3 regions of the Pseudarthrobacter sp. NIBRBAC000502772 genome follow, and region 1 is predicted to be linked to each of the others. Evidence: riboswitches for the same ligand, from Rfam matches in the RefSeq annotation. Region 1 holds a riboswitch; each other region holds the start of a gene.
What was found. Region 1 has a riboswitch for cyclic di-AMP ahead of NIBR502772_RS06590 (C40 family peptidase). Riboswitches for the same ligand answer to the same signal wherever they lie in the genome.
Positions count from the first base shown of each region.

Region 2: linked by a shared signal. The riboswitch ahead of NIBR502772_RS14780 (LysM peptidoglycan-binding domain-containing protein) and the one ahead of NIBR502772_RS06590 (C40 family peptidase) in region 1 are both predicted to bind cyclic di-AMP.
Region 3: linked by a shared signal. The riboswitch ahead of NIBR502772_RS05630 (hypothetical protein) and the one ahead of NIBR502772_RS06590 (C40 family peptidase) in region 1 are both predicted to bind cyclic di-AMP.

Region 1 covers NZ_CP041188.1:1,376,321-1,386,133, forward strand. The annotation lists gene NIBR502772_RS06585 (M23 family metallopeptidase) at 1-822, shown strand, start outside; cyclic di-AMP (ydaO/yuaA leader) riboswitch at 971-1,133, shown strand; gene NIBR502772_RS06590 (C40 family peptidase) at 1,204-1,878, shown strand; gene NIBR502772_RS06595 (NlpC/P60 family protein) at 2,050-2,796, shown strand; gene NIBR502772_RS06600 (HNH endonuclease) at 3,033-3,533, shown strand; gene NIBR502772_RS06605 (molybdenum cofactor guanylyltransferase) at 3,626-4,333, shown strand; gene NIBR502772_RS22360 (DUF6457 domain-containing protein) at 4,330-4,623, shown strand; gene NIBR502772_RS06610 (molybdopterin molybdotransferase MoeA) at 4,589-6,025, shown strand; gene fdhD (formate dehydrogenase accessory sulfurtransferase FdhD) at 6,152-7,063, shown strand; gene NIBR502772_RS06620 (glycoside hydrolase family 38 C-terminal domain-containing protein) at 7,203-9,813, shown strand, end outside.
Region 2 covers NZ_CP041188.1:3,202,784-3,212,596, reverse strand. The annotation lists gene ribA (GTP cyclohydrolase II RibA) at 1-1,306, shown strand, start outside; gene NIBR502772_RS14800 (hypothetical protein) at 1,323-1,595, opposite strand; gene NIBR502772_RS14795 (ribonuclease Z) at 1,976-2,872, shown strand; gene NIBR502772_RS14790 (dienelactone hydrolase family protein) at 2,947-3,924, shown strand; gene NIBR502772_RS14785 (YdiU family protein) at 3,981-5,444, shown strand; gene NIBR502772_RS14780 (LysM peptidoglycan-binding domain-containing protein) at 5,514-6,365, opposite strand; cyclic di-AMP (ydaO/yuaA leader) riboswitch at 6,369-6,540, opposite strand; gene NIBR502772_RS14775 (lytic transglycosylase domain-containing protein) at 6,774-8,045, shown strand; gene NIBR502772_RS14770 (cupin domain-containing protein) at 8,068-8,448, opposite strand; gene NIBR502772_RS14765 (TraR/DksA C4-type zinc finger protein) at 8,588-8,950, shown strand; gene NIBR502772_RS14760 (DNA alkylation repair protein) at 9,020-9,580, shown strand; gene NIBR502772_RS14755 (DUF1918 domain-containing protein) at 9,634-9,813, shown strand, end outside.
Region 3 covers NZ_CP041188.1:1,187,822-1,197,634, reverse strand. The annotation lists gene NIBR502772_RS05655 (histidine phosphatase family protein) at 1-424, opposite strand, end outside; gene NIBR502772_RS05650 (winged helix-turn-helix domain-containing protein) at 609-1,475, opposite strand; gene NIBR502772_RS05645 (hypothetical protein) at 1,474-1,803, shown strand; gene NIBR502772_RS05640 (response regulator transcription factor) at 2,094-2,834, shown strand; gene NIBR502772_RS05635 (cell wall metabolism sensor histidine kinase WalK) at 2,842-4,395, shown strand; cyclic di-AMP (ydaO/yuaA leader) riboswitch at 4,472-4,648, shown strand; gene NIBR502772_RS05630 (hypothetical protein) at 4,654-5,382, shown strand; gene NIBR502772_RS05625 (HAD-IA family hydrolase) at 5,470-6,168, opposite strand; gene NIBR502772_RS05620 (VOC family protein) at 6,226-6,600, opposite strand; gene upp (uracil phosphoribosyltransferase) at 6,662-7,297, opposite strand; gene NIBR502772_RS05610 (phosphatase PAP2 family protein) at 7,340-8,032, opposite strand; gene tadA (tRNA adenosine(34) deaminase TadA) at 8,156-8,662, shown strand; gene NIBR502772_RS05600 (DNA glycosylase AlkZ-like family protein) at 8,729-9,813, opposite strand, start outside.

The DNA of each region.
Region 1 (9,813 bases):
ACCACGCAATACTCCAGGGGCCGCCGTCGCGCGGTGGGTCCCGCCTCGGCGCCCAGAGTGGCCGAGGATTTCAGCGCGGAGAGGCCCCGCGACCCACAGCGGGAAGCCCGCCGCCGCCGGGGACCCTTCCGGCAGATGACGGATTTCGCCGCCGCCAGTGGCCTCGGCCAGAAGGCCGGCATCGCCTTGGCAGCAACAGGCCTTGCTCTCACTGTGACGGTTCCTGTGACCGGCCCCGTGATGGCCACTCCGGCACCCGGCCAGGCTGCATTAGCCGTTTCCGCTGCTCCGCAGCCCGAAGTGACCGCCGAAGCCGCCGCCCAAATTGATTTCAGCCGCTCGTCCGTGGTGACCCAGGGTGATCCCGACGGCAAGCTGAAGCAGCTGTTGAGCGCCCAGTCCGCGGGATCCATTACCCGCGCCGCCTCTGCCGGAAGCCTTGGCTCGCCGCTGGCCCAGCTGGTTACGGCCTCACCCTTCGGGTTCCGGGTCAGTCCCATCACCGGCGGCTCCGGCGACTTCCACCGCGGCCAGGACTACGTGGCACAGTGCGGAACCTCCGTCATGGCCGCTGCCAGCGGCACCGTGACCTTCGTTGGCTGGCACCAGTACGGCGGTGGCAACCGCGTGGTGGTGGATCACGGCAATGGCCTTGAAACCACCTACAACCACCTCTCCTCCGCCAGCGTCAAGGTAGGCCAGACGGTCAGCCGCGGCGACGTGGTTGCCCTCAGCGGCACCACGGGCGCGTCTACGGGCTGCCACCTCCACTTCGAGGTTCAGATCAATGGCGAAGTCGTCGACCCCACCGGCTGGCTCTGACCCAAATGATGGCCAACTCTCGAATCGTAGCAACATGCCGTGACCTGAATGTGACATTGGCTCGGAACTCCTGTAACGTCTAAAGCGCGTCAACTTTTCCGAAGTTGACGTTCTTGAGTGGATTGCCTAGCTCTGCCACCGCTCAAGGTCCGTTCGCATGACATCGTCTGGCAGGGGCGGGGGAACCAATTTTGGTCTTCGATTCTGAAGGCCTTGGGGTTAAGTCGCAAAGCTTCCACTGTGAAGCAGCGCGGCCGGGTGACTCCCATCCGAATCCGACAGCTCACCTCGCAGGCATTGGGAGAGGCTACCTTCGTGTCTTCACGCCATACTTCTGCGCGTCACCGCGCACAACCGGTTCGCACTAACCCCTTGGGCTCCGTGTCCAAGGCCGTCAGTGCCAATGCCGGGACCGTAGGTCGCCAGGCTGCTGTTATCGCAGCTGCATCAGGTCTGATCCTGAGCATGGGGCTTCCGGCCAACGCCGCGGATTCCACCGCCGGCGTTTCCGCCTCTACCGAGTCCGGTTCTGCGCAGACGGCACTTGCCGTCACTGCCGCGCCCACGGCTACCGTTTCCTTCGAACGCCCCGTCATCAAGACGACGCCGGCGCCGAAGGTTGAGAGGGTCCGCGCGCAGTCCACGGCTTCCGAAACCGGGGCTCAGGGTGCTGCCGCAACCGAGGCCGCGGCCTCCAAGCTCGCTGACACTGTCTCCTCTGCTGCTGCTTCGGGTCTGGCAGCACTTGCCTACACCGGTATCGGTCACCCCTACCTCTGGGGCGGCACCACTCCCAACGGCTGGGACTGCTCCGGCTTCACGCAGTGGGTCTACGCCCAGGCCGGCATCAGCATTCCCCGCACCAATGCCTGGACGGCCATGCGGCCCACCGCCACACCGGCTCCCGGTGACCTGGTCATGCAGAATGGCGGCGCCCACGTTGGCATTTACGTCGGCAACGGCATGATGATCAGCGCACTGAACCCGTCACAGGGCACGCTGCTCCACTCCGTGGCATCCACGGGCGGCGGATCCTTCTTCACGCTGGCCCCGTAGTTCCTGCAATCCGGCAGTTCCTGAAGCCCTGTGCTGCCGGAACCGATTCTTCGCTGGAAACTTTTCGCTAAATCCCCGTTCGGGATGTGCCGGCGTACCCCCAAGATGCCGGCGCCTCCAACGCCCTTGGACTGCCTACGCGGTCCTGAGGAAAACGAAAGAGAGAAATTAATGACTACACGTGCAACTGTTGCACGGCACCGCGCCGAGGTCACCAAGACCAACTCGCTGGCTGTCATTGCCAAGGCCGTCGGCGACAACGCCGGCGGCATGGGCCGCCAGGCTGCGGTTATCGCTGCTGCTTCCGGCCTTGTCCTGACCAGTGGTATCGCCGCGAACGCGGCAGACACCGGAGTCCAGCACGAAGGTGCTTCCGCTTCGAACCTTGAGGCTGAGGTTTCCGCTCCGGCCATCATTTCCGCTGCTTCCACCATTGCCATTTCCTACGAGAAGCCGGCCGTGACCACCACGCCCGCTCCGGTTGAGGCTCCCGAGCCGGTTGTCGAAGCTCCGGCTCCGGCCAAGGCCGCGGCAACCATCACGGTAGCGTCGGCCACTCCGGCTGCTCCCTCGGCTCCGGTCGCCGCCAGCGGCAAGGGTGCTGCCATCCTGTCCGCTGCTTACGCACAGCTCGGCGTCAGCCAGGACTGCACCATGCTGGTGACCAACGCCCTGGCCGCCGTGGGCATCAACTACCACGGCTGGCCCGCCGGCTACCTGTCCCTGGGTAAGACCGTGAGCGCCGCCGAGGCCCAGCCCGGCGATCTGATCTACTACGCCGACGGCGGCGCGGGCATGGCCCACATCGCCGTATACGCCGGCAACGGTCAGGCAGTCCACGGCGGTTACAACGGCAACCAGACCGTTGTATTCAGCGCCAATGTTGGCTCAGGACCGGTCTTCATCCGCGTGTCCTAGCAGCAGCTTCAGTGTTCAAAGGACCCCCGCCTCACGGCGGGGGTCCTTTGCTGTCTCCGGCCTGTCGTACCGATCCGGACAGCCGCCCAGGCCCGACACGTGACCCCGGTTACTTCCGGGATTAGCTGATCCCGGGATTCTTTGTTTACTCTTGTGGTGTCGATCCATAGCCCGGATATGCCGGGGGCAGCCGGCCCTCGTGCCCCTGACGGGTGCGGCCACAAAGAGGTACGTGCATGCGCACTCTCGTTCTGAATGCTGGATATGAACCGCTGGCGGTAGTCACCTTCCGCCGGGCGCTGGTGCTTGTGCTCACGGGCAAGGCCAGTGTTATTGCCGAGGGCGATGACCCTGTGGTGGGGCCTCAGGAGATTTTGGGCCGCCCGTCCGTGATTCTCCTGAACCGCTACATCCGCCCCAGATACAACCAGGGCACCGCTGTCAGCCGCCGCGGCGTCCTGCGGCGGGACGGACACCGCTGCGCGTATTGCGGCAAAGGGGCCCACACCATCGACCATGTGCAGCCCAAGTCGCGTGGCGGCGCCGACTCCTGGGAGAACCTGGTGGCCGCGTGCCTCCGCTGCAATAACACCAAGGGCGATCACACCCCGGCTGAAATGGGCTGGAAGCTCAGGTTTGATCCGGAACCGCCGCATGGCACCATCTGGCAGATCAAGGAACTTGAGAAGCCCACGCCGGACTGGGATCCGTTCCTGCTGCCTGAGCGGGCTGCCTGAGCGGGCCGCCTTGTTCCGGGCTGCCTTGTTCCGGTCCGCGCGGTAGTTCCAGCCCGGCGCAGTATTCCAGCCTGCGCGGTTAAGCTGGGAGGGTGGACGCTGACCCCCTCGACTTCGATGCCGTCATCCTCGCCGGCGGCCGTTCGTCGCGGCTCGGTGGCGTGCCCAAGCAGAGTCTGACGTACGACGGCGACTCCCTGCTGCGTCGCTCCGCCGCCGCTGCGAGGGGAGCCCGGGCCGCCGTCGTGGTTGGTCCGGACACCGGGGAGGTGCCGGCCGGCGAAATCCCTGGATTTCTCCGTTGCCGCGAAGAACCCCCCTTTAGCGGTCCCGCGGCCGCCATTGCGGCCGGGCTTGCGGCCCTGTCCGCGGCGGGTGGCAGCCGCCCCAGGCTGACGCTGGTGCTGGCCTGCGACATGCCCAACGTGGGGCAGGCGGTGGCGGCGCTGAAGGCTGCGTTGCGTGCGCGAGGACCCGCTGCCGGAGCGCCCGCGGGCTTGGCACCGGACGGCGTGGTGGCCGTCTCGGAGGAAGGCCGCCGTCAGCCGCTGGTCGGTTTTTATAGCACGGCCGCGCTACAACGTTCCGTGGCGGAACTGGAAAGCACAGGACGCTTAATCAACGGTTCGGTGAGGGCACTCCTTGCTAGTCTGGACGTGCAGCTTGTCGCCGTTCCGGCTGGCTCCACGGCAGACGTGGACACCTGGGACGATGCCGCCGCACTTGGAGTGGCCGGTCCGGATCCCCTAGCCGGGTTCCGGGGCAACACTGCCGCAGACGATTTGGGAGGCAGAGCGTGAAAAGCCAGGAAGAGACGCTGGAAGAATGGTGCAGGTCCTTGCTCCAGGCGTATGAACTGGAGGACGTCCAGATCGACGTCAACACCATCCTGTCGCTGGCCGGCGTGGCAGCCCACTCAGTGGTCCGCCCCGCCGCCCCGCTCACCACCTTTATTGCCGGTTTCGCCGCCGGCCTGGCTGCGGGAGCAGGGCAGGCCACCAACGCCGCCGCCATGACCGCTGCCATGGACCGTGCCCGCACCCTGGCTGCTGACTATGACGCCGAATCCGCCGGGACCCCCGTCGAATGACTCCCGTTCAGTGACCGCCGCCCCCGGCGACGTATCCGAAAATCCCGGGCAGCAGACAGCCCCGGCAAAGCACCTGGCCCACACCTGGGAAGAGGCGCGCAAGGCCGCTTTTGATATCGCCACGCCAATTCCGCCGGGCCGGGTTCCCCTGGGCCAAGCCCTGGGCAGGGTCCTGGCCGAAGACATCACCGCGTTGCACGACATGCCGCACTACGCGTCGTCTGCGATGGACGGATGGGCCGTCAACGGCAGCGGTCCGTGGATCGTGGCAGACGCAGGCATGCGGCTGGCACCCCACCAGGCCAGCCCCATCGTCACCGGCGGACTGATCCCCCCCGGCGCCAAAGCGGTCCTGCGCAGCGAAAGTGCCGTGCTTGGAACGGACGACGACGGCCTGCCGCTGTTGATGACCGGCGGCGCCGCCCGCCCCGGCGAGCCCGGGAACGGCCAGCACATCAGGAAGGCCGGCGAGGAAGCCGCCGCGGGAGAGGTGCTGGTCAAGGCCGGCGTAACACTGAACCCGGCCCATCTGGCGGTCGCGGCCCTGGCCGGGCACGATGACCTTCTGGTCCAGGGCAAGCCGGTGGTTAAGCTCCTGCTGACCGGCTCCGAAGTTGTGGCCCACGGGCTGCCGGTCCCCGGACAGGTTCGGGACACCTTCGGTCCGCAGCTCGCGGCCGTTGTGGAAATGCTCGGCGGTATTAACGGCGGCCAGGAGCGGATCGGCGATTCCTACGCTGAGTGGCTGGACGGCCTGGCCGACCTCCCGCCCGAGGTGCCGGACCCCTCCGCGCTGCCTGCCGACGTCGTGATCACCACCGGAGGTACTGGCGTCTCGGACACCGACCACCTCCGCCGGGCTGTGGCGGAACTGGGCGGGCGGCTGGTCATCGACGGCATCGCCATGCGCCCCGGCCATCCGGCTGTCCTGGCCGAACTCCCCGACGGTCGCTTTGTCCTGGGGCTCCCCGGAAACCCGCTGGCCGCCATGATGGCACTGTCCACGGTGGGCGAACCGCTGCTGGCGGCGCTGGGCCACGGCACCATGCCGCCGGTGCAGGAGGTCCCGTGCGGGACCACCATCGAGCCTGAGCCGGGCCGGACCAGGCTGATGCCCTTCCGGCTGCTGTACGGGATGGCTTCACCGGCCAAGCACACGGGTCCCGGGATGATGCGCGGACTGGCGTCGGCGCACGGTGTGATGGTTGTTCCGCCGCATGGCGTGCAGCTGGGCGAACCAGTCCCGGCGTTCGCTTTGCCGTGGGGGCCGCCGGTGCCCGCGCCCGCGCAGCCGGGTACCAAGCCCAAGGGCCGGCCCGCCGCTAAGCCGGCAACCCGGGCAGCTGGCAAGGACGCTGCGAAGCCCGCCGGTCCGGTGGACTGGAGTGCCCTGCTGGGGTAGGCGCCGTGCTGCGGAACCACGTACGCCACAGCCCGGCCAGTGGTGCAATGATGGACTTATGAACAGCGCCAGCCGGCAGGTCCGGAACGTCCACGGGGCCCTTCAAGACAGTCTGGCGGTTCGCTGATGGGGCGCGTGACGCAGCGCCGCAAGGTGCACAAGTATGTTTTGGATGGCTCGCCCAATGCCCTTGAGTTCCCGGTCCGCCACCGCGAGGACGTCCTCGCCGTCGAAGAGCCGCTGGAAATCCGGATCGGTGCACTGTCATTCTCGGTGACCATGCGGACGCCCGGGGACGACTTTGATCTGGTGGCCGGCTTCCTGGTGTCCGAGGGGATCATCTGGGCTCCGGAGCAGCTGGTGTCGTTGCGGTTCTGCGCCGGCGAGGACGAAGACGGCGTCCAGACGTTCAATGTGGTGGAAGCCCAGCTGCGGCCCGACGTCGAACTCCCTGCGAAGGGTCGGAACGTCTTCACGTCCAGCTCCTGCGGTATCTGCGGCACGGACTCGATCGAGGCAGTGCGCAAGTCCTCCCATTTCAGCCCGGCGGCGGATCCATTGACCGTGCCCGCCCATGTGCTGGCATCCCTGCCCGGGCGGCTCCGCGAAGCGCAGGACGTTTTTGACGTCACCGGCGGAGTGCACGCCGCGGGCCTCTTCCGCATAACGGACGACGGCGGCGTGCAGCTTTTGTGCCTGCGCGAGGATGTGGGACGCCACAACGCCGTGGACAAGGTGGTGGGCTGGGCCCTGCGGGAGCGGTTGCTTCCGCTCGCAGGGCTGGTCCTGCAGGTCTCGGGCCGCGCATCGTTTGAACTCGTCCAGAAGGCAGCGTTGGCGGGCATTCCCGTGCTGGCGGCGGTGAGTGCGCCGTCGAGCCTTGCCGTGGAGCTGGCGGAGGCCAGCGGCATGACCCTGGCAGGATTCAGCCGGGGCACCAGCCTGAATATTTACGCTGGACAGGGCAGGATTACGCTGCCCGCCGCGCCGGTTCCGGGGGAGGGCGCGGCAGGGTTATGCGCGAACGCGCCGGGATAAAAACGGCGCCAGCACACTTCGGCGAAGATTTCCGGTGACGCTTGGCTATTGAGCTACCAGCCGGTAGATTTTATCCATCGATTGGACGCGTTTGGTCCGGATTCGAGTACTCCAGTTCAAGCACCTAAGAGGGTTTACATTGCATGACGACCGCCGGATCACCGAAGTCCGCCTGGACCGGTTTGTCCGCGAGCGGATCATTCCCGGCGTTTACGCCCGCACCGTTCCGCTGAACCTGAGCAGCTGGGATGCACCCGGCGAACCGGTGTCCGTGATGGATGCACTGCGGAATCGCTTCGAGCCGCAGGAACACGGTGCTGCCTGGGGCAAGCCGTGGGGGACCAAGTGGCTGCGCCTGCAGGGCGACGTCCCGGAGGCCTGGGGCACCGGCCCGGACACCGCCGTCGAAATCGTAGTGGACCTTGGCTTCATCAACGAAGCCCCCGGATTCCAGTGCGAGGGAATCGCCTGGCGCCCGGACGGCACCATCATCAAGGCTATTTCGCCCCGGAACCAGTACATTCCCCTGAAACTCCTGGGCAGCGGCATGTCCGTTGACTTCTACGTTGAAGCGGCCGCCAACCCGGACATGGCACAGGGCTGGACGTTCGCCGCCACACCGTACGGGGATAAGGCAACAGCAGGCACGGCGCCGCAGTACCGGCTGGGCAGGATCGCCATCGCCGAACTCAACCAGACAGTCTGGGAACTCCAGCAGGACATCTGGACCCTCGCCGGGCTGATGCACGAACTCTCCCCGGAGCAGCCGCGGCGCCATGAGATCCTCCGTGCGCTGGAGCGCATGATGGACCAGATGGATCCCGACGACGTCCCGGGCACCGCCGCAGCCGGGCGGGCAACCCTGGCTGAGGTCCTGTCCAGGCCCGCCTACGCTTCCGCCCATCAATTGGTGGCTACGGGCCACGCCCACATCGACTCCGCCTGGCTCTGGCCGGTGCGTGAAACCATCCGCAAATGTGCCCGGACGTTCTCCAACGTGGTGGCGCTGATGGATGAGGATCCGGGCTTTGTGTTCTCTTGCTCCTCAGCCCAGCAGCTCGCCTGGATGAAGGAGTCCTACCCCGAGCTTTTCAGCCGGATCCGGGAGAAGGTCAAGGCCGGGCAGTTCGTTCCGGTGGGCGGCATGTGGGTCGAGTCGGACACCAACATGCCCGGCGGTGAGGCCATGGCCCGGCAGTTCATTGAGGGCAAGAACTTCTTCCTCGACGAGTTCGGCGTCGAATGCCGCGAAGCATGGCTCCCGGATACCTTCGGCTACTCGGCGGCCTTGCCGCAGATCGTCAAGGCGGCCGGCAGCCGCTGGTTCCTCACGCAGAAGATCTCGTGGAACCAGGTCAACCGCATGCCGCACCACACCTTCAACTGGGAAGGCATCGACGGAACCCGGCTGTTCACGCACTTCCCGCCCGTTGACACCTACAACGCCGAGCTCAGCGGACGCGAACTGGCGCACGCCGAGCGGAACTTCCGCGACCACGGGCGCGGCAACACCTCGCTCGTCCCGTTCGGCTACGGCGACGGCGGCGGCGGGCCTACGCGGGAAATGCTGGCTGCTGCCAGCCGCACCGCCAACCTCGAAGGCTCGCCCAAGGTCCGCGTGGGTTCCGCCGAGAGTTTCTTTACCCAGGCGGAGGAAGAGTATTCCTCCCTGCCTGTCTGGGTGGGGGAGATGTACCTGGAACTCCACCGCGGCACGTACACCAGCCAGGCCCAGACCAAACGCGGCAACCGGCGCAGCGAACACCTGCTCCGCGAGGCCGAGCTCTGGTGCACCACCGCTGCTGTCCGCGGCGCCGGCTCCTTCGAGTACCCGGCGGCGGAGCTGAAGCGGCTCTGGCGGCTGGTGCTCCTGCAGCAGTTCCACGACATCCTGCCCGGCAGCTCCATCGCCTGGGTCCACCAGGACGCGGAACGTAATTACGCCGCGATCAGTGCCAGCCTCGAAAACCTTATAGCGCAGGCAGCGGCCGCGCTCCTCGGCGAGGGATCGCGGACCTTCCTGCTCAACGCCGCACCGCACGCGCGCAACGGCGTTCCGGCCTTGGCTGCCGCAGAGCGTTCGCCGACCGACCAGCCGGTCCAGGCGACCGCTCTGGATGGCGGCTACGTGCTGGACAACGGCATCATCCGGGCGGTACTGGATGCCGATGGCCTGCTGGCCTCCCTCACCGACTACGTCACGGGACGCGAAGCAATCGCTCCCGGAGAGCGCGGCAACCTGCTGGAACTGCACCGGGACACGCCCAACGAGTGGGACGCGTGGGACATCGATGAGTTCTACCGGCGCAACGTCACCGCCCTCACGGCGGCGCAGGGCATCCGGCTGGAGCAGACCGGAACCAGTGCTGTTGTTGTGGTGGACCGGGTTGCCGGCTCGTCACCGCTCACCCAGCGGATCGCGCTGGATGCAGGCAGCTGCTCCCTCACTATTACCACAGCCGTTGAGTGGCAGGAGAGCGAGAAGCTGCTCAAGCTGGGCTTCCCGCTGGACGTCAGGGCGGACCGCTCCGCCTCGGAGACCCAGTTCGGCCATGTCTTCCGCCCCACCCATGTCAACACCTCGTGGGAGGCCGCCAAGTTCGAGATCTGCGCGCACCGCTGGATCCACGTGGCCGAGCCCGGCTACGGCGTCGCGATTTCCAACGCGGCCACCTACGGGCACGATGTCACCAGGAGCGTACGGGATTCCGACGGCGGGACCACCACCTCGGTGCGCCTCTCCCTGTTGC
Region 2 (9,813 bases), 1.8 Mb from region 1:
CTCGGAGCAGGTCCCCACCGGCGTGCACCTCTCGGAGGCGAACCACCGCTACCTGGCCGCGAAGCGCAGCCATACAGCGCACACCATTGAGCTTCCCGAAGAGGTGCTCCCGGCCGTGATGCCGACCGCGGCGGCTGTGGCCGTTCCGACGCACGATGAGCTGCTAGCCCGGGTGGATGCCCTCGTTCCCCGGCTGCGGGAACGCGCATCTGAAACCGAGGAGATCCGCCGTATTCCGGACGCCACCATGGCTGAACTGAAGGCGGCGGGCGTATTTCAGATGCTCGCGCCTAAGGCCGTGGGCGGCTTCGGCATGGGGCTGGAAACCTACGTGGAGGTGGTTCGGCGCCTTGCCCGGGGATGTGTCTCCACGGCCTGGAGCGTCGGGCACCTGGTGGAACATGTCTGGATGCTGGCCCGCTGGCCACGGGAAGCCCAGGACGAAGTCTTCGCCAACGGGCCGGCCCCATTGGCTGCCGCCACCGGCGCCCCTCCAGGTAAAGCAGAGAGGGCTCCCGGCGGGTTCATTATCTCGGGCCGCTGGAGCTTCGCCTCCGGTGTCATGCATTCTGAGTGGGCGCTCCTGGCTGTGCAGCACGGCGAGATCCGCCTACAGTGCCTGGTCCCGGTGTCCGATCTTGACCTCCTGGACGTCTGGCACACGGCCGGCCTGCGGGGGACAGGAAGCAACGATCTCCGGACGGAGAATCTCTTTGTCCCCGCGCACCGCGCTCTGGAGTGGAACCTCCTGGCCGCCGCGGACAACCCCGGCAGCCGCATCCATCCGGATCCGAACATCCACATCCCCATGGCCACGTTCCTGAACATGGTTGCCCCGGCAGCTGCTTTGGGGGCCGCTGAGCACGCCATCGAGGTGTTCCGGGACCTGATGATGGTGCGCAAGGTCAAGCAGACAACGCAGGCGCGGCAGGTGGATTCGCCGCTCGCGCAGGCCCGGTTCTCGCAGGCCTTCGGGCAGGTGGCGACTGCGCGGCTGCACTGGCAGGAAGCTGTCCGGCTGGTGGCCGCTTCCTACGGCCGGCGGCCGGTCGCTTTCACGGATGGGGAGCGGGCACAGTACCGGCTTTCCCTCGGTCTCAGTGGCGGGGCATCCGCCGAGGCTGTCCGCCTCATCCTGACGGGCTCCGGAGGGAGTGTTCACCGGCTGACGCACCCACTCCAGCGGATCCAACGCGATGTCAATGTACTGCTCAACCACGCCTCCCTGACCATGGATCCGATCCTGGAACAGGCAGGCCGCGGACTCCTGGACCTCGGGTTTTCCATCCCGGCGGAGCAGTTCTAGATGGCGCGGATACAACTTACTGGAGATCGGCGAGCCAGAGGTCCGGGCCAAACACTTCGTACTGGATGTCTTTGGCCGGAACCCCTTTGGCGATGAGGTCACTCCTCACTGCCTGCAAGTGCCGGTGCTGCCCGTCATCGGCCCGCGTCACGCTGTACTGCCGTGGCTGGTGTACGCCGTCCTTCATGGCCATCTTGAGAGTCACGTACTGCCCGGGCAGGGACGGCTTCACGTCCCGTTCGTCGGTCCGTTCCACAACGAAAGTGACGACGGACGTGCTTGTGGGCAACTCTGGACACCAGATGATCGGGCAGCTGATCCGGTTTTTCCACTAGGTAGGTGGCGAGAGCGGCGATTGATCCGGCCAGCGCCTGTTGCTGGCGCCCGTCAGCCTGTTTTCCCCGGTTGAACAGGCCATCGAGCAGGTCCGGCCTGGCGTCGAAGATGTGTTTGTAGAACCGTTTGGCAATCTCTTCAATATGTTCACCGACCACAGGCAGCGTTGCCTGGATGACGGGCCGAGAAGTGTCAGGGAGCATGGTGCGTCCTTCCGTGGCGACAGGCTGAACCCAGCTGTCAGTCGCCTTGGCCGTGCCGATGTAGCAGTCCGGGACGGCTTGGAGTAGGGGCGGCTGGATGCAGGCAACCCGCAGTGGGACACTCAGTTCCATGCGTGAGTTTGTCGTCCTCGGCACTGCCTCCCAGGTCCCCACCCGGACCCGCAACCATAACGGCTACCTGCTGCGGTGGGATGGCGAGGGCCTGCTTTTTGATCCCGGCGAAGGAACGCAACGCCAGATGCTCCACGCCGGGATCCCGGCCACTCAGATCACGCGCATCTGCCTCACCCATGTGCACGGCGACCATTGCTTCGGGTTGCCGGGCGTGCTTTCCCGGATGGCTTTGGACGGCGTGACCCATCCAGTCCACCTGCACTACCCGGCGTCGGGAGAGGAAGTTGTCCGCGCGCTGGTGTCCGTCAGCACCCCCGGACTTGACCTGAGGCTCTGCCCGCACGGTGGCGCCGGGGCCGTCGCGCCCGGCCTGGAGGTACAGCCGCTGAAGCACCGCATCGAAACGTACGGCTACCGGCTGCAGGAACCTGATGGCCGCAGTCTCGTGCCGGACAAGCTCGCCGCGGCCGGGATCTCTGGCTCGGACGTGGGGCGCCTGCAGCGTGACGGAGTTCTGGACGGTGTCCGCCTGGACGATGTGAGCGTTCCCCGGCCGGGCCAGAGCTTCGCGTTCGTGATGGACACGGCGCCCTGTGCGGGTGCCGAGGAACTCGCAGACGGCGTGGATCTGCTGGTGGCAGAGTCAACGTTCAGTACCGACGACGGCGAGCTCGCCAAGCAGTACCGTCACCTGACCGCCGGGCAGGCGGGGGAGTTGGCGGCCAGCGCCGCCGTCGGCACGCTGGTCCTTACGCACTTCTCCTCGCGGTACGGCGACGACGTTACTGCGCTCGAGGAGCAGGCCCGGGTCCGGGCTGGCAGCTCGACGGTTATGGCAGCCAATGACCTGGACCGGATCGCCTTCCCCAATCGGCGCGGTAGCCCCCGGTGAGGCCGGAACTCGCTGACCCTTGCACGAAGGCCGGCTTCGGAGAAGGATATGAGCCTCACTCGAGGAGGCCAATCATGCTCCAGCTTGGAAAGTTTGAAAGGTATCTGATCGAGGAATTCTTCGACGACTACCGCGCCGGCGCAATGACGCACCGCACGTTTACCCGCCGGGTCGCATTCATCATGGGAAGCATGGCGGCGGCATCGGGCGCGATGCTGCTCGTCGGATGCACACCCGAGGAAGTCCCACGCAGCACCGACCCCATGCCCACACCCACGCCGTCATCGTCGACGGCGGGCCCCGGCACTGCTTCTGCCGGTGCTGTGCCGGGGGCCAAGAGCCCGCTCTCCGTCCCGGAGGGCGCCGGAGGGCTGACGACGGCGACCGTGCGGTTCCCGGCCGACGGAACCGAGATCAGTGGGTACCTCGCCCGGCCCGAATCCGGTGCAGCCGGCCCTGCGGTGCTGGTCTGCCACGAAAACCGCGGCCTGACCCCGCACATCCAGGACGTTGCCCGCCGCTTTGCCAAAGCCGGGTACGCGGCGCTGGCCCTTGACCTGCTCAGCAGGGAAGGCGGCACAGCCGGCCTTGACTCTGACGCCGTGTCGGGTGCACTGACCCGAGCCGGGGCACAGCGCCATGTTGCTGACTTCGCCGCCGCCTTTGACTACCTTCAGGCCCAGGACTTCGTGGACTCCGGACGCATCGCCATGAACGGGTATTGTTTCGGCGGCGGCATCACGTGGCAGGCGGTAACCGAGCTGGCCGGACTGAAGGCCACCGCCGCGTTCTATGGGCCGGCGCCGGACCTGAACAAGGTGCCGGCCATCAAGGCTGCGGCGTTCGGTGTGTATGCCGAACGCGACCAGCGGATCACCGGCGCGATGCCCGCCCTTCGTGACGCCTTGGTGGCTGCCGGGGTCCGCCACCAGATCACCGTCTACCCCGGCGTCGACCATGCCTTCCACAACGACACCGGCGAGCGCTACAACGAAACCCAAGCCACGGCTGCCTGGAACGACACCCTCGCCTGGTTCGGACAGCACGTCTGAGCAGCACGTCTGATCCGCCGCGGTCTGGGCTGTCCTGCCACGGGTAGTCTTGAAGCATGAGCACCGCAATCCCACTAACGCTCACCTTCGGCGGGCGTTTCGCCCGCGAACTCGGGGAGCTGGCGGTTCCCTGGCAGGCGGAGGAAGCACCTGACCCGCAGCTGCTGGTCCTGAACGAGCCGTTGGCCACCGAGCTGGGCTTCGACCCGTCCTGGCTGCGGACGCCCGAGGGGACGCGGCTGCTCATCGGCAACCAGATTCCTGACGGTGCCACACCCGTGGCCCAGGCCTATGCCGGCCACCAGTTCGGCGGCTACTCACCCCTGCTCGGCGACGGGCGGGCCCTCCTGCTGGGGGAGGTCACGGACATCCACGGGCAGCTTCGGGACATCCACCTCAAGGGCTCCGGCCGGACACCGTTCGCCCGCGCGGGTGACGGTCTCGCCGTCGTCGGTCCCATGCTGCGCGAGTACATCGTCAGCCAAGCCATGCACGCCATGGCCATCCCCACCACGAGGTCCCTCGCCGTGGTGGCCACGGGCCGGCCCGTCCGCCGCGAAACCATGCTGCCCGGGGCCGTGCTCACCCGGGTGGCCAGCAGCCACCTGCGGGTCGGCAGCTTCCAGTTCGCCCGCGTCAACGGCGAGACGGACCTTCTGCGCCGTCTGGCGGATCATGCCATCAGCCGCCATTACCCGGACGCGGCGCTCGCCGACAAGCCCTATCTCGCGTTCTTCGAGGCGGTCATAGCCGCGCAGGCGTCCCTGGTGGCGCAATGGATGCTGGTGGGCTTCGTCCATGGCGTGATGAACACCGACAACATGGCCATCTCCGGCGAGACCATCGACTACGGTCCCTGCGCTTTTATGGACGCCTTCAACCCCGGCGCGGTCTACAGCTCCATCGACGCGGACGGACGCTACGCCTACGCCAACCAGCCGGTCATCGCCGAATGGAACCTCACCCGGCTCGCTGAAGCACTCCTGCCCCTGCTCCATGAAGACCAGGACCAGGCCGTGGCGCTCGCCGTTGAATCCCTCGGCGGCTTCCGCGCCCTGTACAGCGCTGCCTGGTCAGCAGGCATGAAGTCCAAGCTTGGGCTGCGCCCGGACACGCACGACGACGTCGCGTCGTCCCTGGTGGACGGCGTGCTGGCGCTGCTCCAGGAAGGCCAGGTGGATTACACCTCCTTCTTCCGGAGCCTCGGCTCGGCGGCCCGCGGTACGCCGGAAACTGCGCGGTCCATGTTTGCGAACCCCGAAGCCTTCGACGCCTGGGCCGCGCGGTGGCTGGCCCTGGCGCCGGACGCGGACCTGATGGACCGGGTCAACCCCGTCTACATCCCCAGGAACCACCTGGTTGAAGAGGCTCTGGACTCGGCTATCGCCGGCGACCTGGACCCATTCAACCGGTTGGTGGACGTCCTGGCCGATCCGTACACGCAGCGCCCCGGGCTGGAACGCTACGCCGGCCCCGCCCCTGAAGACTTCGGGAGCTATCGGACCTTCTGCGGGACCTGAGAGAACACCAGGGATGGACGACGGCGGCGCGGGGCTGGGTGCCGCCCGCCGCCGTCGAGCATGGTCGGATCACGCTACGCGGACGAAGGACGCTCCGGCGAGCCAGCTGATGGAGTGCACTTCGGTTTTGTAACCGTCCACCCCGCCACTGACAACCTGGCCGTTGCCGGCGTAGACGCCCACATGGCCGGCCGTGATGACCAGGTCCCCTGCGGCCGGTGTGCCCACCACCGGGCCGTACTGGAAGAACTGGCCGGGAGCCAGGTCACCCACGCTTTTACCCACCGAGCGCAGCGCCTTCTCCACCATGGCGGTGCAGTCCTGCTGGATGCCGAGCTGGGAGTTGGCGGAAGCCAGGATGGCCGCGCCGAGCGAGCCGGCCGGAGCCTGTGCCGCCGGTGCGGACGTTGAGGCCAGCCTTATGCCGGTGTTGGTGGGGGAGGCCGGCGCCGGTGCGGGAGACGCTGCGGGAGCCGGTGCGGTGTAGCCGGCACCAGGGATCAGGATCTGGTCGCCGGGGTAGATGATGCTGGTCAGCGAGAGTCCGTTGGCGGCAAGGACGTCGTTGAGCGGGACGCCGTTGGCGGCGGAAATCTGGCCCAGCGTGTCACCCGAAACGACGGTGTGGACGTTGGCCGCGGCGGGGGCTGCTGCAGCGGAAGTCGAAGCAACAGCGGCCGGAGCCGCTGCCGCCGCACTGGTCTGGACCTGAGTGTTGGCAGTCCCGGAGTTGTCCGGGCCGTGGACGCCGGCCTGAGCCGGGACGCCAATGCTGAACAGCAGGCCGGATGCAGCAACAGCCACCAGGGCCGGCCGGCCAAACGTCAGAGGGTGTGTTTTGGCCGCAGTGGCCAGGCCAATGAGGACGGTAGAGCGGGCAGGAACCGCACGAAGGCGTGCGGCAGCGGAATTCTTGGACACGGTTGATCGCCTCTCCCATGCCTGCGGGGTGAGCTGTCGGGTTCGGGTCGGAGATACCCGGCCGGTAGCGCCGCCGCACGGGACGGGGCGATACCGACTTAACCCCAAGGCTTCGAAAAGCCGTGGAAACGTGGTTCCCCCGTCCCTGCCAGCTGGAAAGCGACTGGATCCCGGTCAGCGGCAGGGCTCGGCATACTGGCGGGAATGTCCCGGCTTGAGCCGGGCCACCGTTTGACCATAACTTCCAGTTATCGGCAATGTCACATTCCGGTAACGGAATGTAGGCGTGAAATCCACCCGCGCTTCATCTCGGATTCCCTCCCTCCTCGGTAACGATGTTGCAGGTCAGGCCCCGTAATCCGTATATGCCCGGTAAGCTCACCAACTATGTCCCGGATTGTTCAAAAAATGCGGCTGCCCGCCCTCGCCGGCCTGCTGGCGGTCGCCCTGGTGGGGTCGGCTGCGCTGCTTCCCTCGCATGCCGACGACGACGCGCCGCCCGGCGGGTATCCCTCGTGGCAAGACGTGCAGAACGCCAAGAAAAGCGAGGCCGGCAAAGCGGCAGAAGTCACCAGGATCAACGGGCTGCTGGGCGGACTCCAGGCTGAAGCAGAGGCGCTGGGCAATGCGGCCGTAACGTCCGCCGCGGAGTACGCCAAGGCCGAAGCGGCACTTCAGGCCGCCACTTCCACTGTGGACGCACTCACGGCCCAGACGGCACGCGCCGCGGCCGAACTGGGACAATACAAGAAGGAAATCGGTGCTCTGGCGGCCCAATCGTACAAGACCGGTGGAACCAACATGGGTTTCTTCGTTGCCCTCGACGCCGTGCAGAACAACAGCATCCACGGCCTGAATATCGTCCAGATCGTCAGCGATAAGACTGCGGCCCTGGTCAACAAATCTGCAGGCGCCGAACGCATTTCCCGTGCCCTGGCCGATCAGGAGCAGGCGGCCAGGGCCGAGCGCGAGCGCCTGTCCGGCGAGGCCAGAACCAAGCTCGACGCCGCCCAATCCGCCCAGCAGGCCATGTCCCGGCAGATCGCGGAGCAGCAGGAGCACGGCCAGGAACTGACCGCGCAGCTGGCCTCCCTCAAAGGGACCACGGCTGCGGTGGAGGGGGAGTTCCGGCAGGGCCAGGTGGCATTGGCCGCGTATGAAACGGCGCAGGCCGCCAAGCGGGCCGCGGCGCAGGACCAGGCACGCCAACAGGCGGAGGCGGCAGCCAAGGCGGCGGCCCTTGCCGCTGCGCAGAAACCGGTTCCGGCCCCACCTGCTTTACCCGGCGTGCCCGCCCCGCCTCCAGTCCCGAGCCCGACGCCGGTCCCGCCGCCCGCCGTCGTCGTGCCTTCCGTTCCGGGAGGCGCTGTCAACGACCCCGCGGGCGCCAAGAACTACGCGGCCGGGCAGCTCGGCGCCTACGGCTGGGGCCAGGACCAGTTTCCGTGCCTGGCGTCGCTGTGGACCAAGGAGTCGAACTGGCTGACCACCGCCACCAACCCGTACTCGGGCGCATACGGGATCGCCCAGTCGCTGCCGGCCAGCAAGTATGCCAGCGCCGGCAGCGACTGGCTCACGAGCTACCGGACCCAGGTCAATTGGGGCCTGTCCTATATCGCTGACCGCTACGGGTCACCGTGCGGCGCGTGGAACCATTCCGTGGCCAACAACTGGTACTGACCTGCGGGGGACGGCAGCCGCGTCACGTTCCCGGTGCCTTGGCGAATACCGCGGCGCTGAGGAATTCAATGCCGACGAAGGCTTCGTCGCCGTCCACCCAGGCGTCATGTCCGGGCGGAATGGTGTAGGAGTCGCCGGCGCTGATGCTGATCCGGGTGCCGTTGGTGGTCTCGACGTTGAGTGCCCCGGAAACGCAGTATCCGACGTGGTTGTTCTGGCAGGACTCGGTCTGGACCACCGGCTTGATGCAGTCCGACCAGCGCCAGCCGGGACTGAACGTGAACCGGCCAACGGTGTAGTCGCCGAGGTTGACTACGTCCACTTCGGTTTTGTCCGGGCGGCGCTTCTCATCCGGCGTGTTGTGGGATTTGACTGCCAGTGTGGTGACGACGTTGGTAGGCATGGCACGCAGACTTTCTCTGTTGATTCTGTGTCCATCAGCTGTCTGTCCCTGGCTGCCAGACCGCATCTGAGGCGCTTACGATTGCCAGCATGCTCCCGCCGACGGCGCTTGTCGAGACCCAAACCACTAGGCTTTTCCCATGCCCGATTTTGAACGGTTCCGGGTTCTGCTGGAAGAAGAGCGCACCCGGAAACTCGCGCTCCTCCCCGCCCTCCGTGCGGACATTTCGTCGGCCAACGCCGCCCGCCAGGATTCCAACGTGGATGACGAGCACGACCCCGAGGGTTCCACCATTGCGTTCGAGCTGTCGCAGGCCTCGGCGCTCCTGAAGCAGAGCAGTGCGGGACTTGACCAGGTGGACGCGGCCCTGGCGCGGATTGCGGCGGGCACCTACGGCACGTGCGCCGTGTGCGGGGACCCCATCGCGGAGGGACGGCTCGAAGCCCGCCCGTCGACGCCGTTCTGCATCCTCCACGCCGCCGCCGGCCGGCAGGGACGGTAGCGGCGACGTGAACCCAGATGTCGTGAACTCCAGTGACGTGACTTCCAGTGCCGCGACCGGGAGGGTGCTGTGAACGGGCGTGTGCAGGACGCTGCCGGCTTCATCGATGCCACCCTGCAGAATGAGGGCGCCTGGTACCGGGCGGAGGACGTGGAGGCCCGGGTGGGCGGGGTCCTGGGTTCCTACGGATCGTCAGTGGGAGCCGTACGCGGCACCGTCCGCGACGCCGGCAGGAAGTTCAAGGATCTTGGCCACGATGAGGTGACCGCTTTGGCATCCCTCCTCTGGGGCCGGCCCGGTCCCGGCAGGCGGCCGGTCTATGAGAGGCGGCTCGCCGCCGTGGTGCTGCTGCAGTCCCGGGTTGCCCTTCTTCGCCACTCTGACCTGACCCGGCTGGAGGGCTTCATCAGAACCGCGCAGACCGGTGAGCTGGTGGCCCCCCTGATTGCCGACGTTGTGGTTCCGTTGCTGCAGGGACTGGGCGAAAGCGGCCGCCAGCGCGCCGACGTCGTCATCGCCCGCTGGCACCAGGACCCCGACGATTCGCTTCGCCACGCTGCCCGGCTCATCGCGTCTCAGGGACCCGACCTGCAGCGCATTTCCGGGAACCGCGACGCGGAACGCGACTGACCCCTGTTCCCCGGTCCCCGTCAGTCGTACTCTGGGGCTTGGAGGTGATTGCCATGGAGGCAGCGCAGGGCGACAGGATTATCGTCCGGGGGAGGACCGTCGGATCTTCGGATCGGCACGGCGTGATCGTGGAAGTCCGTGGTCAGGAAGGTCATCCGCCCTACCTGGTCAGGTTCGACGACGGACACGAAACCGTTATGTACCCGGGCGGTGATTTCGCCATCGAACGCGGT
Region 3 (9,813 bases), 190 kb from region 1:
AACGCGTGGCGGCGTCCATGTAGGCGTCGTGGTTTGAGTCCCGTGAGGCCAGGTGCATGGCGAGGTCCTGGACGCCAGGCATGTGCGAGATGAGCATCAGTGTGGTGACGGTGTCAGGCACGTGGTTGACCACGGCGAGCATCCGCAGCGCAGAGGCGGCGTAGAGGCCGTCCTCAAGTTTCGGCGTCGGGGCCTTGTCCCCCAGTTCAGAGCACACCCACGTGCAGGTCTGGCGGGTGCGCAGCGCACTGGAACAGAGGATGAAGTCCGGGAAGATGCCGTGTTTGACCAGCCACTTGCCGGCCAGGGGCGCCTCGCGGTGTCCCCGTTCCTCCAGCGGCCGCTCATGATCCGCCACACCGCCGGGCCAGTCGGACTTGGCGTGCCGCATGATCACCAGGCGTTTGATGTGGTGGTCGCTCATCCCCCAAGCCTAACGCCCACACAGGTGGGCCGCGCCGCCGTCGAACATCAGCCGCGGAGGCCAACACTCGCGGGGCCGGACTGAACGCGAAAAGGCGGCACATCCCGAAAGCGCCGTTGTTGCGTGAGGTACGAGCGCAGGCGCAGAGGGATCGTGCCGCCTTTTGGCGGTACTGAAGTAAGGACTAGATCGAGTATTCCGGAGCGGCCCAGACAATAACTTCGGGGTGCTCGTAGAAGCGGTAGCCCTGGCCGCGGACGGTACGGACGGTGTTGGCGAGGCGGCCCAGCTTGGAGCGGAGACGGCGGATGTGGACGTCGATGGTGCGCTCGTTGGGGACTTCCTCGGCGTTGCGCCACAGGCCCTCAAGCAGTTCATCGCGGCCAACCGTGCGGGTGCCGTTTTCCACCAGGTAGTTCAGGAGTTCGAATTCCTTGAAGGTCAGGTTCAGGGATTCGCCGTCAAGGTGGACTTCGCGGCGGGCGAGGTCGATCAGGACGCCGGACGGGCGCAGGTCCTGGGGCTGCTGCAGCCGGGCAGTCTCGGTGCGCTTCTGCGCGTTCACGGTGGGGTCACCAAAGGTGGAACGGACGACGTCGAGCGCGGAACCGGGGGTGCCGGCCGGCGCCACGGCCACGGCCGCGTAGCTTTCAGCACCGGTCACGAGTGACTGTGCGTAAGCGCGGATTTCCTGGGCAAGCTTGGCAATGGAGGTTCCGGCAGCCGCTGCGGTCTCCTCGTCGATGCCCATGTAGAGGACAAATCCGCGGGCCACGGTGTCATTGGCGACCGGGCGTACACTGTTGGGTCCCGCGATCACCGGAGTGGGCGCGGTGAGCGGCGCGGCTTCGGCAGGCTGGACGGCGCGGAGCTGGCCGTAGGAACTGGGGTTGTAGCCCTGGGGTGCGTAGCCGGGGGCAGGAAAGCTGGCCCCGGGTGCAGCCGGGGCGAACGCCGGTCGGGCACCGAACCCCTGGCGGAGGCCGGAAGCCTGGCCGGCCTTGCCTGCGTTACGGACGGAGATGTGGACGTATCCGGATGCAACTGACATGAATGCTTACCTCAATGTGAATGGCCGTCATCGCGGCTCGAATGCTGATTGTCCCCGCAATGAAATCTGGGGATGGCGCCCTACGCTGGGCTGGGGGCGAATGCCTAAGAACTTCGTGGGGTCTGAAGATCAGGCGTGCATTCGACAACAGCGCATGTCGGCAGCAGCGGATGTGCTGGGCCAATATTCTGCGGCTGCAGGTGCTGTTGAGTTCTTGTTCACAATTGAAAGTGTGCAACGTAACAATGAAAACTTGCAAGTAACAATGGGTGCAACGTTCCGCATACTGAGACAAAATACGGATTTGTGTTACAGATCACCATTCTGATTTGGCGGCAAAATAGGAGTTGTTGTCCGCCATGGGTGCGCAAATGGCCCTCTCCGGCGAACAATGTTCGCCCTTTCGCCATATCAAGACCTTGAAATTCACCGGCCAATGACTTGCCGAGATTCCCTGCCGGGTTTTGTCGCCTGTCCAGCGGAGAAGGCGTCCGCCGGCGGATTGTCGGCGTCCCGCCCGGCCCCCAGATCGCCCATCCAGCTCGCTAGGCTGGGATTCACAGCGTGCGCACAGGAACCCCATAGCGCGGGCTAACCGAATGATCGGAGAGTTGTCCCATGGCCACTTCGCACTCCATGACCAACAACCTTCCACAACTGACCCACCCGGACGGCTCCCCCATCCGCGCCCTGGTGGTTGACGACGAACCCAGCCTTTCCGAGCTCATGAGCATGGGGCTGCGCATGGCCGGCTGGTCCGTTGCGGTGGCTTCGGATGGCCCGGAGGCCGTCAAGCTTGCCAAGGAGTTCCGCCCGGACGTCCTGGTGCTGGATGTGATGCTGCCAGGGTTCGACGGCGTTGAGCTGCTGGGCAGGATCCGCGCCTTCGCGCCGGAGGTACCTGCGCTTTTCCTGACGGCCAAGGACGCCGTCCAGGACAGGATCGTGGGCCTGGCGGCCGGCGGGGACGACTACGTGACCAAGCCGTTCAGTATGGAAGAGGTCCTGCTGCGGCTGCACCGCCTGGTCCAGCGCTCCGGCGTTGCCGCGATGGACACTGCCGAACTTGTGGTGGGCGATCTTGTCCTCAACATCGACACGCGCGAAGTGACCCGTGCGGGCGACGCCCTCCTGCTCACCGCCACCCAGTTCGAGCTGCTCCGGTACCTCATGGAGAATCCCAAACGCGTCATCAGCAAAGCCCAGATCCTGGACCGTGTCTGGAACTATGACTTCGGCGGCCAGGCCAACATTGTGGAGCTTTACATCTCCTACCTGCGCAAGAAAGTGGATGCAGTGCACCCGCCCATGATCCATACCGTGCGGGGCGCCGGCTACGTCATCAAACCGGCTGAGTAGCAGCTCCATGTCCTCGCCGCGAGCAACCCCAGCACCAGCCCGGAGCTGGCTGAAACCGGACACCTGGCATCTGCGCACGCGCCTGATCCTGTTGGCCATGGCCCTGCTGGTGGCCATCTGCGGCGCCGTGGGGCTGTTCAGTTACGCCTCCATGGATTCCTTTCTCACGGGTCAGCTGGATGAACAGCTGAGCCAGGCCGCCAAACTCTCGAACGGTCCGGGCCGCCCGCCCCTGGGCGGATTCAACGGCAGGCCGGACCCGCTTGACTCCCGCGGGCAGAGTGTCGGAACGCTGAATGCGCGGATCCTGAACGGCCAGATCCCCAGTGGCGGTTTCCTGGACTCGGACACCACACGCCTACCCCTCGACTCCGAGGACAAGCAGACCCTGCTGGCGCTGACGCAGAACGGCATCCCCGTGAACCGCTCGCTGTCCAACGGGGATTACCGAATTGTGGCCGTCCAAACCGGCTACGGCGATGTCCTTGTCACGGGCCTTCCGCTCGCCGCCAAGGAGAGCACGCTGGCATCGCTGGTGTGGACCTTTGTGTTTGTCTCCTTGGGCGGCCTGGCGCTGATCGGACTGGCAGGAACCGTGCTGATCCGGCGCACCATGAAGCCGCTGGAGCAGCTTTCCGAGGTGGCAACCCGGGTGGCCCGGCTCCGGCTGGACGCGGGCGAGGTGGCACTCGCGGTGCGCGTCCCGCCGTCGAACTCCAACCCCGGAACCGAAGTGGGCAGCGTAGGGCACGCCCTGAACCTGATGCTGGACAACGTCGCCAGTGCCCTCGAGGCGCGGCAGCGGAGCGAGACCAAGGTGCGGCAGTTCGTTGCCGACGCTTCCCATGAGCTGCGCACCCCGCTGACCGCCATCCGCGGGTACACGGAGCTGATGCGGATGACCGAGGACTTCACGCCGGACGGCCGGAAATCCCTGGCCCGGGTCCAAAGCCAGTCCGAACGCATGACCACCCTGGTGGAGGATCTGCTCCTGCTCGCCCGGCTCGATGAGGGCCAGCCCCTGAAGCTCAGCGAAGTTGACCTCACACAACTCGTGATCGAAACCGTCAGTGACGAGAAGGTCATCGCCCCGGACCACCAATGGCGCCTTGAACTGCCTGACGAGCCGCTCGCCGTCACGGGTGATGCATCCCAACTGCGTCAGGTGCTTGTCAACCTGCTATCCAATGCGCGCAAGCACACGCCGCCGGGAACCACCGTGGTCACCGCTGTCACGAAGTCTGCCAATGGCGGCGCAGCGGTGACGGTAACGGACGACGGCGGGGGCATCCCTGCGGAGTTCGTTGACCACGTTTTCTCCCGGTTTGCCCGCGCAGACGCGGCGCGCAAGGGTACGGCGCCGGCCTCGGGCGCCGGGGCGTCCGAAGGCACAAGTGGCTTGGGCCTGGCCATTGTCCAGTCGATCATGGAGGCCCATGGCGGGAGCGTGGAAGTGACATCACGGGCCGGACGGACGGAGTTCGCATTGCTCTTCCCTGCCGGCGCGCTGGCGCAACCCACTGACGCCCGAGCGCAGCAAGGCGACACACCATCGCCGTGATTCCCGTTACCAAAATGTGACTTAAGGTTCCAGCTCCTGTAGCGTCGATGACGTGTGGTTCCCGTTTGGGCCGCATATCCGGATGACGCCAAGCTCTGCCGCTTCCCGGATTCCGTTTTCAGAGGCAGAGGCGGGGGACCCACCGTCCCGGGCACCAAGTGCCCTTTGGGGTTAAGCCAACACGTGATTGTGCCGTGTGGCCGGATGCCCTCATCCGAACCCGACAGCTAACTCCGCAGGTGTGAGAGGCGATCCATCATGTCTGAATTCAAGGTACAAACGCGCCCGCAGGGCGACACAAAGTCCCACAGCCACCGCAAGCAGACGCGCTTCGGTGCAGCTATGTCCCCATTGTCCAAGGCCGCGCGGATTCCCTCCGTGGGCCAGCGCGTCGCGGTGTTCGCGACGGCGTGCGCCCTGCTGGTCGGCGTCAGCGCCGCGGCACACGCTTCCGAGTCTGCGTCGCTTGCGGCCAGCGCGGACCAGGCCGCCGAACAAGCCAGCGCCCAGTCGAAGCTGAGCTTCGAGACAGCCGAGATCCAGCCCCCGGCCTCCCCGGAAGCTGCGCCGGCCGAGATCAACGTCGCGCCCCAGGCCGCCGAACCGGCACCTGCCCCGGTCCCGGAGCCCGCTCCGGCTCCGGCCCCGGAACCTGCGCCCGCGCCTGTTGTGGCAGTCAACGACCCCGCAGGAGCGCAGGCCTACGCTGCCGGCCAGCTGGCGACGTACGGCTGGTCCGCTGACCAGATGCAGTGCCTGCAGACGCTGTGGACCAAGGAATCCGACTGGACCACCACGGCCACCAACGCCAGCAGCGGCGCGTACGGCATCGTCCAGTCATTGCCTGCTGAGAAGATGGCTAGCGCCGGCGCGGACTACATCACCAACTACCGCACGCAGATCAACTGGGGCCTGAACTACATCCAGGAGCGCTACCAGTCACCGTGCGGGGCGCTGAACTTCCACCTGTCGCACAACTGGTACTAGGCCGACCGAGCGGCGCCGGCGGCCGGCGTCGCTGAGCTGCGCCGGCGGATCACGAAAGTGATCCGCCGGCGTCAAAGCCGGAAAGAGTCAAAGCCGGAAAGAAATGAGCTGCCGTCCCGCGGCGTCCGTTTCCACGGAGGCCGTCACGGCACGGTAATCCGCGATATGCAGCACGCCTGCTGGCAATTCGCCCGCATTCGGACCCACGGCCACCGTCCGGATACCCGCAGCAACGCCTGCCGCGATTCCGGCGGGCGCATCCTCGAACACCACGGCGTCATCCGGTTTCACGCCCAGCAGCCCGGCGGCCATCAGATAGCCTTCCGGGTGCGGCTTGCCCCGTGTGACCAGGTCCGCCGTCACGGCCGTGGCCGGCATGTCCAGCCCGGCAGCGTCCATGCGGATGTCTGCCAGGGTCCTGTCCGCTGAAGTCACCAGCGCCACTGCCTGGGCCGGGAGGCTGCGAAGCAGGTCGGCAGCCCCCGGCAACGCGATGATACCGGCCGTCCGCACCCGTTCCATCGCACCCAGTTCCTCGGTGAGGGCCGCGACGTCCGCTCCCGCCGGCGCGAAACGGCGCACGGTATCGGCAGCCTGGACGCCGTGCGAAGTGCGCAGGATTTCGGCGATGTCCAGGCCGTACCGGGCCGCGAATTCTCCCCAGACCTCCTCCACTACTGCCGTGGAGTCCACCAGTGTGCCGTCCATATCGAAAAGGACGGCCCGGCAGGTCAGTGTTCGTGCGGCGGCAGGTGCTCGTGTGGCGGTAGGTGTGGGGATGTTCATGCTGCCTATTTTGCCTTAGGCGTTACCGGCTCAGGCGTCGCGACCCGGGCGCCGCCCTCAGGCGTCACGGCCCGGGATGTACTGCACCGCCCACTTGTTTCCGTCGGGATCCGCGAAGTAGACGAAGTGCCCCCAGTCCTGGATGTCGATGTCGCTGACCTCCACACCGTTGCCCTTGAGGTGGTCGTGGGCAGCCTGGATGTCGCTGACCACCATCTGCAGGCTTGGGGCTGTGCCCGGAGGGGCGTCATTGAGGCCCTCGCCAATACAAATGGAGCAGGCGGATCCCGGCGGGGTCAGCTGGACGAAGCGAATGCCATCCATGGGCCGCTCGTCGAAATCCGGGTTGAATCCGACTTTGTTGACGTAGAAATCCTTGGCCCGGTCCACGTCGGATACGGGCACAAAAACGAGTTCAAGTTTCCAGTCCATGCGCCACAGGCTAACGGCGGCGGCAGGAAAGCGGAAGACTTACATTCTGGAGCAGCCCGTACTAGCCGGCGATGCCGTACAGGCGGTCGCCGGCGTCGCCGAGCCCGGGAACGATGTAGGACTTCTCGTCGAGCCGTTCGTCAATGGAAGCCAGCACGATGGTCACGTTGGCCTCGGCCAGTTCCTCTTCGAGCTTGGCCAGGCCTTCCGGCGCGGCCAGGAGGCAAATGCACGTGACGTCTGAGGCGCCGCGCTTGAACAGGAACTTGATGGCTTCGCGCAGGGTTCCGCCGGTGGCAAGCATCGGATCCAGAACAAAGATCTGCCGGTCCGTCAGGTCCTCAGGGAGCCGCTCCGCGTACGTGATGATGTCCAGGGTTTCCTCATCGCGGGCCATGCCCAGGAAACCCACCTCAGCGGTGGGGACCAGCTTGGTCATGCCCTCGAGCATGCCGAGCCCGGCGCGCAGGATGGGAACCACCAGAGGCGTGGGCTTGGTGAAAGCGGTGCCCACTGTGGTGCTGACCGGCGTCTCGATGGTGACCGGCTGGGTGCGGACCTCACGGGTGGCTTCGTAGGCCAGGAGGGTCACCAGCTCTTCCGTCAACTGCCGGAAGACCGGTGACGGAGTGTTCTTGTCCCGCAGGACGGTGAGCTTATGGGCGACCAGCGGGTGGTCCACAACGAGAGTGCGCATGCGTCAAAACTATCACCCGCCCGGGCAGCGTCCGGCAGGGAATCAGCTCGACGGATCGTCCCGCAGGGCGGGGTGTTCGAACGTGGGTGCCGGGCCCGCGTGCTCGCGTTTGCGCAGCACATGGAACAGCCGGTGCGCCAGGATCACGATGCCCACCCAGGCAAGGCCCAGGAACCAGCCGGCCATCACATCCGTCAGCCAGTGGTGGCCCAGGAACACCCGGCTCAGGCCCATCGCGATGATGAAGATCACCCCGGCGGTGATGGCCGTGATGCGCGCCCAGAGCACTTCGAACTGGAGGCACATGACGTACACGAGCACACCGATCACCACCGTTGTATTCAGGGTGTGGCCGCTTGGGAACGACGGCGAAGTCTCGTACGGAGGGACAGCTTCGGCGTGGTCCGGGCGAGTGCGGCCCACCAGCCGCTTGCCCACCGTGGTGGCCAGCGTGGAGACGGCCGCGGCGCCGCCCACCAGGATGATGGGCCGCCAGGTCCGGCTCAGGAACGTGAGCCAGGCCGTAAGTATGCTTGCAAGGATGGGCATGCCGATGCCTCCGCCGATGTTGGTGAAAGCCGTCACCCCGGCATCCAGTGCGGGGTTCCGCAGGCCCTGGGACAGCTCCAGCGCGGGCAGGTCCAGGGCGGTCAGTCCCTCTTCATCCACCACGTTGTTGTAAACCTCGGCACCCAGGAGCGCCATGGTCACCACCAGCGCTCCCCCAACCAGCATGGTGATCCACAGCGCGGCGTACGGTTTGAACCATTGGCCCAGACGGTCCCTGAACGTGTCCACTATGCCTCCCCGGCGTTAATGCTTTGCAGGCTGGATATCCTTCGAAACTATCATTGAGCCATGGTCGCCGCAGAAAAGAACCACCTCGAATGGATGGGTCTTGCCCTGGACGAAGCCCGGCGCGCGCTGGCCACCGAGGACGTGCCGATCGGCGCCGTGGTGATTGGGCCCGACGGCGCCGTGCTGGGTTCCGGACGGAACCAGCGGGAAGAGCTGGGAGACCCCACTGCCCACGCAGAGATAGTGGCCATCCGGCAGGCGGCGGACCGGTTGCGTGCCTTATCCAAACTCGACGGCGGCACCGGGGACGGCTGGCGGCTGGCCGACTGCACGCTCGTGGTGACTCTGGAGCCGTGCGCCATGTGCGCCGGCGCCGTGGTCCTGGCCAGGATTCCCCGCGTGGTCTTCGGTGCCTGGGATGAGAAGGCCGGAGCGGCGGGCTCGGTATTCGATATCCTCCGCGAGCGCCGGCTCAACCACTGGGTTGAGGTCTACGGCGGCGTCCGGGAAGAGGAGTGCGGTGCGGTCCTCAGGGACTTCTTCGCAGCGCACCGCAGCCGGCTGTAACGGGTCGTAGGCGGGCTGCAATTCGTCTCGGGCCTGCTGTAGCGCTCTCACCTGCCTGCACGACCCTCAGCCTGCGGCATCCGGGGCGTCGATCCTGTCCTGGCGCGAGGCCGGCGAGTCCAGGCTAAACGAGCGGAAGTCCCCCAGTTCGTCCCGGATCCAGGCCTCTACCTCGGCGATGCGCCGGGATACTGCGGGCGTGGCCCCGCCAAAGAGCCAATAGGCAATCCGTGATTTCCCGGGATCGTATTGCCACAGCCCGATGATCCGGCCGCGGTCGAAGATCGGATGGTCCGGCAAGTCAGCCTGCAACGCCAACGTGGACCCCAGGACCTGCTTTCCCTTGTCCTCCTCGGCAAACAGCTCCCCTGAGTTCCTGCGGAGCAGGACCAATGAATCCGTGCCGGCCAGCAGCTGAATCTGTTCCTCCGCCGGCGCCTCGAACAACGCAAGCCGCCCGACGTCGTCGGGCATCATCCACAGCACCTCACCGTTGGCGGTGGGAACCTCCACCGCCCCAGTGGCGGCCAACGCTGCCTTCGTGTGGGCCAGGGTGAATCCGGTGAACCATTGCGACTGCTTGACCGTGGCACCGCCAGTCCAGCCAAGATAGCGCTGCAGTAGGAGGCTGCGGGCGGCGTCGTCCTCCATGGCGGTGGGCGGCAAACCCCACAGCGTGTAGGCGTAGCGCTGCTGATCCAGCCGGCCGTTGGCGGGCACGCGCCGGATCCGTCCGTCCGCCTGGAGGAGGCCCAAGGCCGTGGGCAACGTGGTGGCGGCGCCCTTCTTTTTGCCCTCCTCGCCGAGGTTCCGGACCGAATCGCCCAGGAGATCCTTGAGCTGTTTGGGGTCCAGCGGGTTGCCGGCCTCGGCCAGGGCGTGGAGGATCTCCTCCTCCAGCAGCGTGATCTCGCCGCGCTCGACGCCCATTCTCGCCAGCACACGGAACGGCGCCACGGCGGCGTCCCGGCCGATCTGGAGGCCCCACGCAAAGTCATCCTGTCCCAGCACATAGGTGCAGCCACGGGCGGTGGGCAGCTCATGGATTTTCAGCGACAGGACGTCAGCGTCCGCCTGCGCGCGGCTAGTGCCGGCGCGGGCAAAGAGCGTGAGGTACGGGTTGGCGCCGCCCACGGAACGGGCCCAGCCGG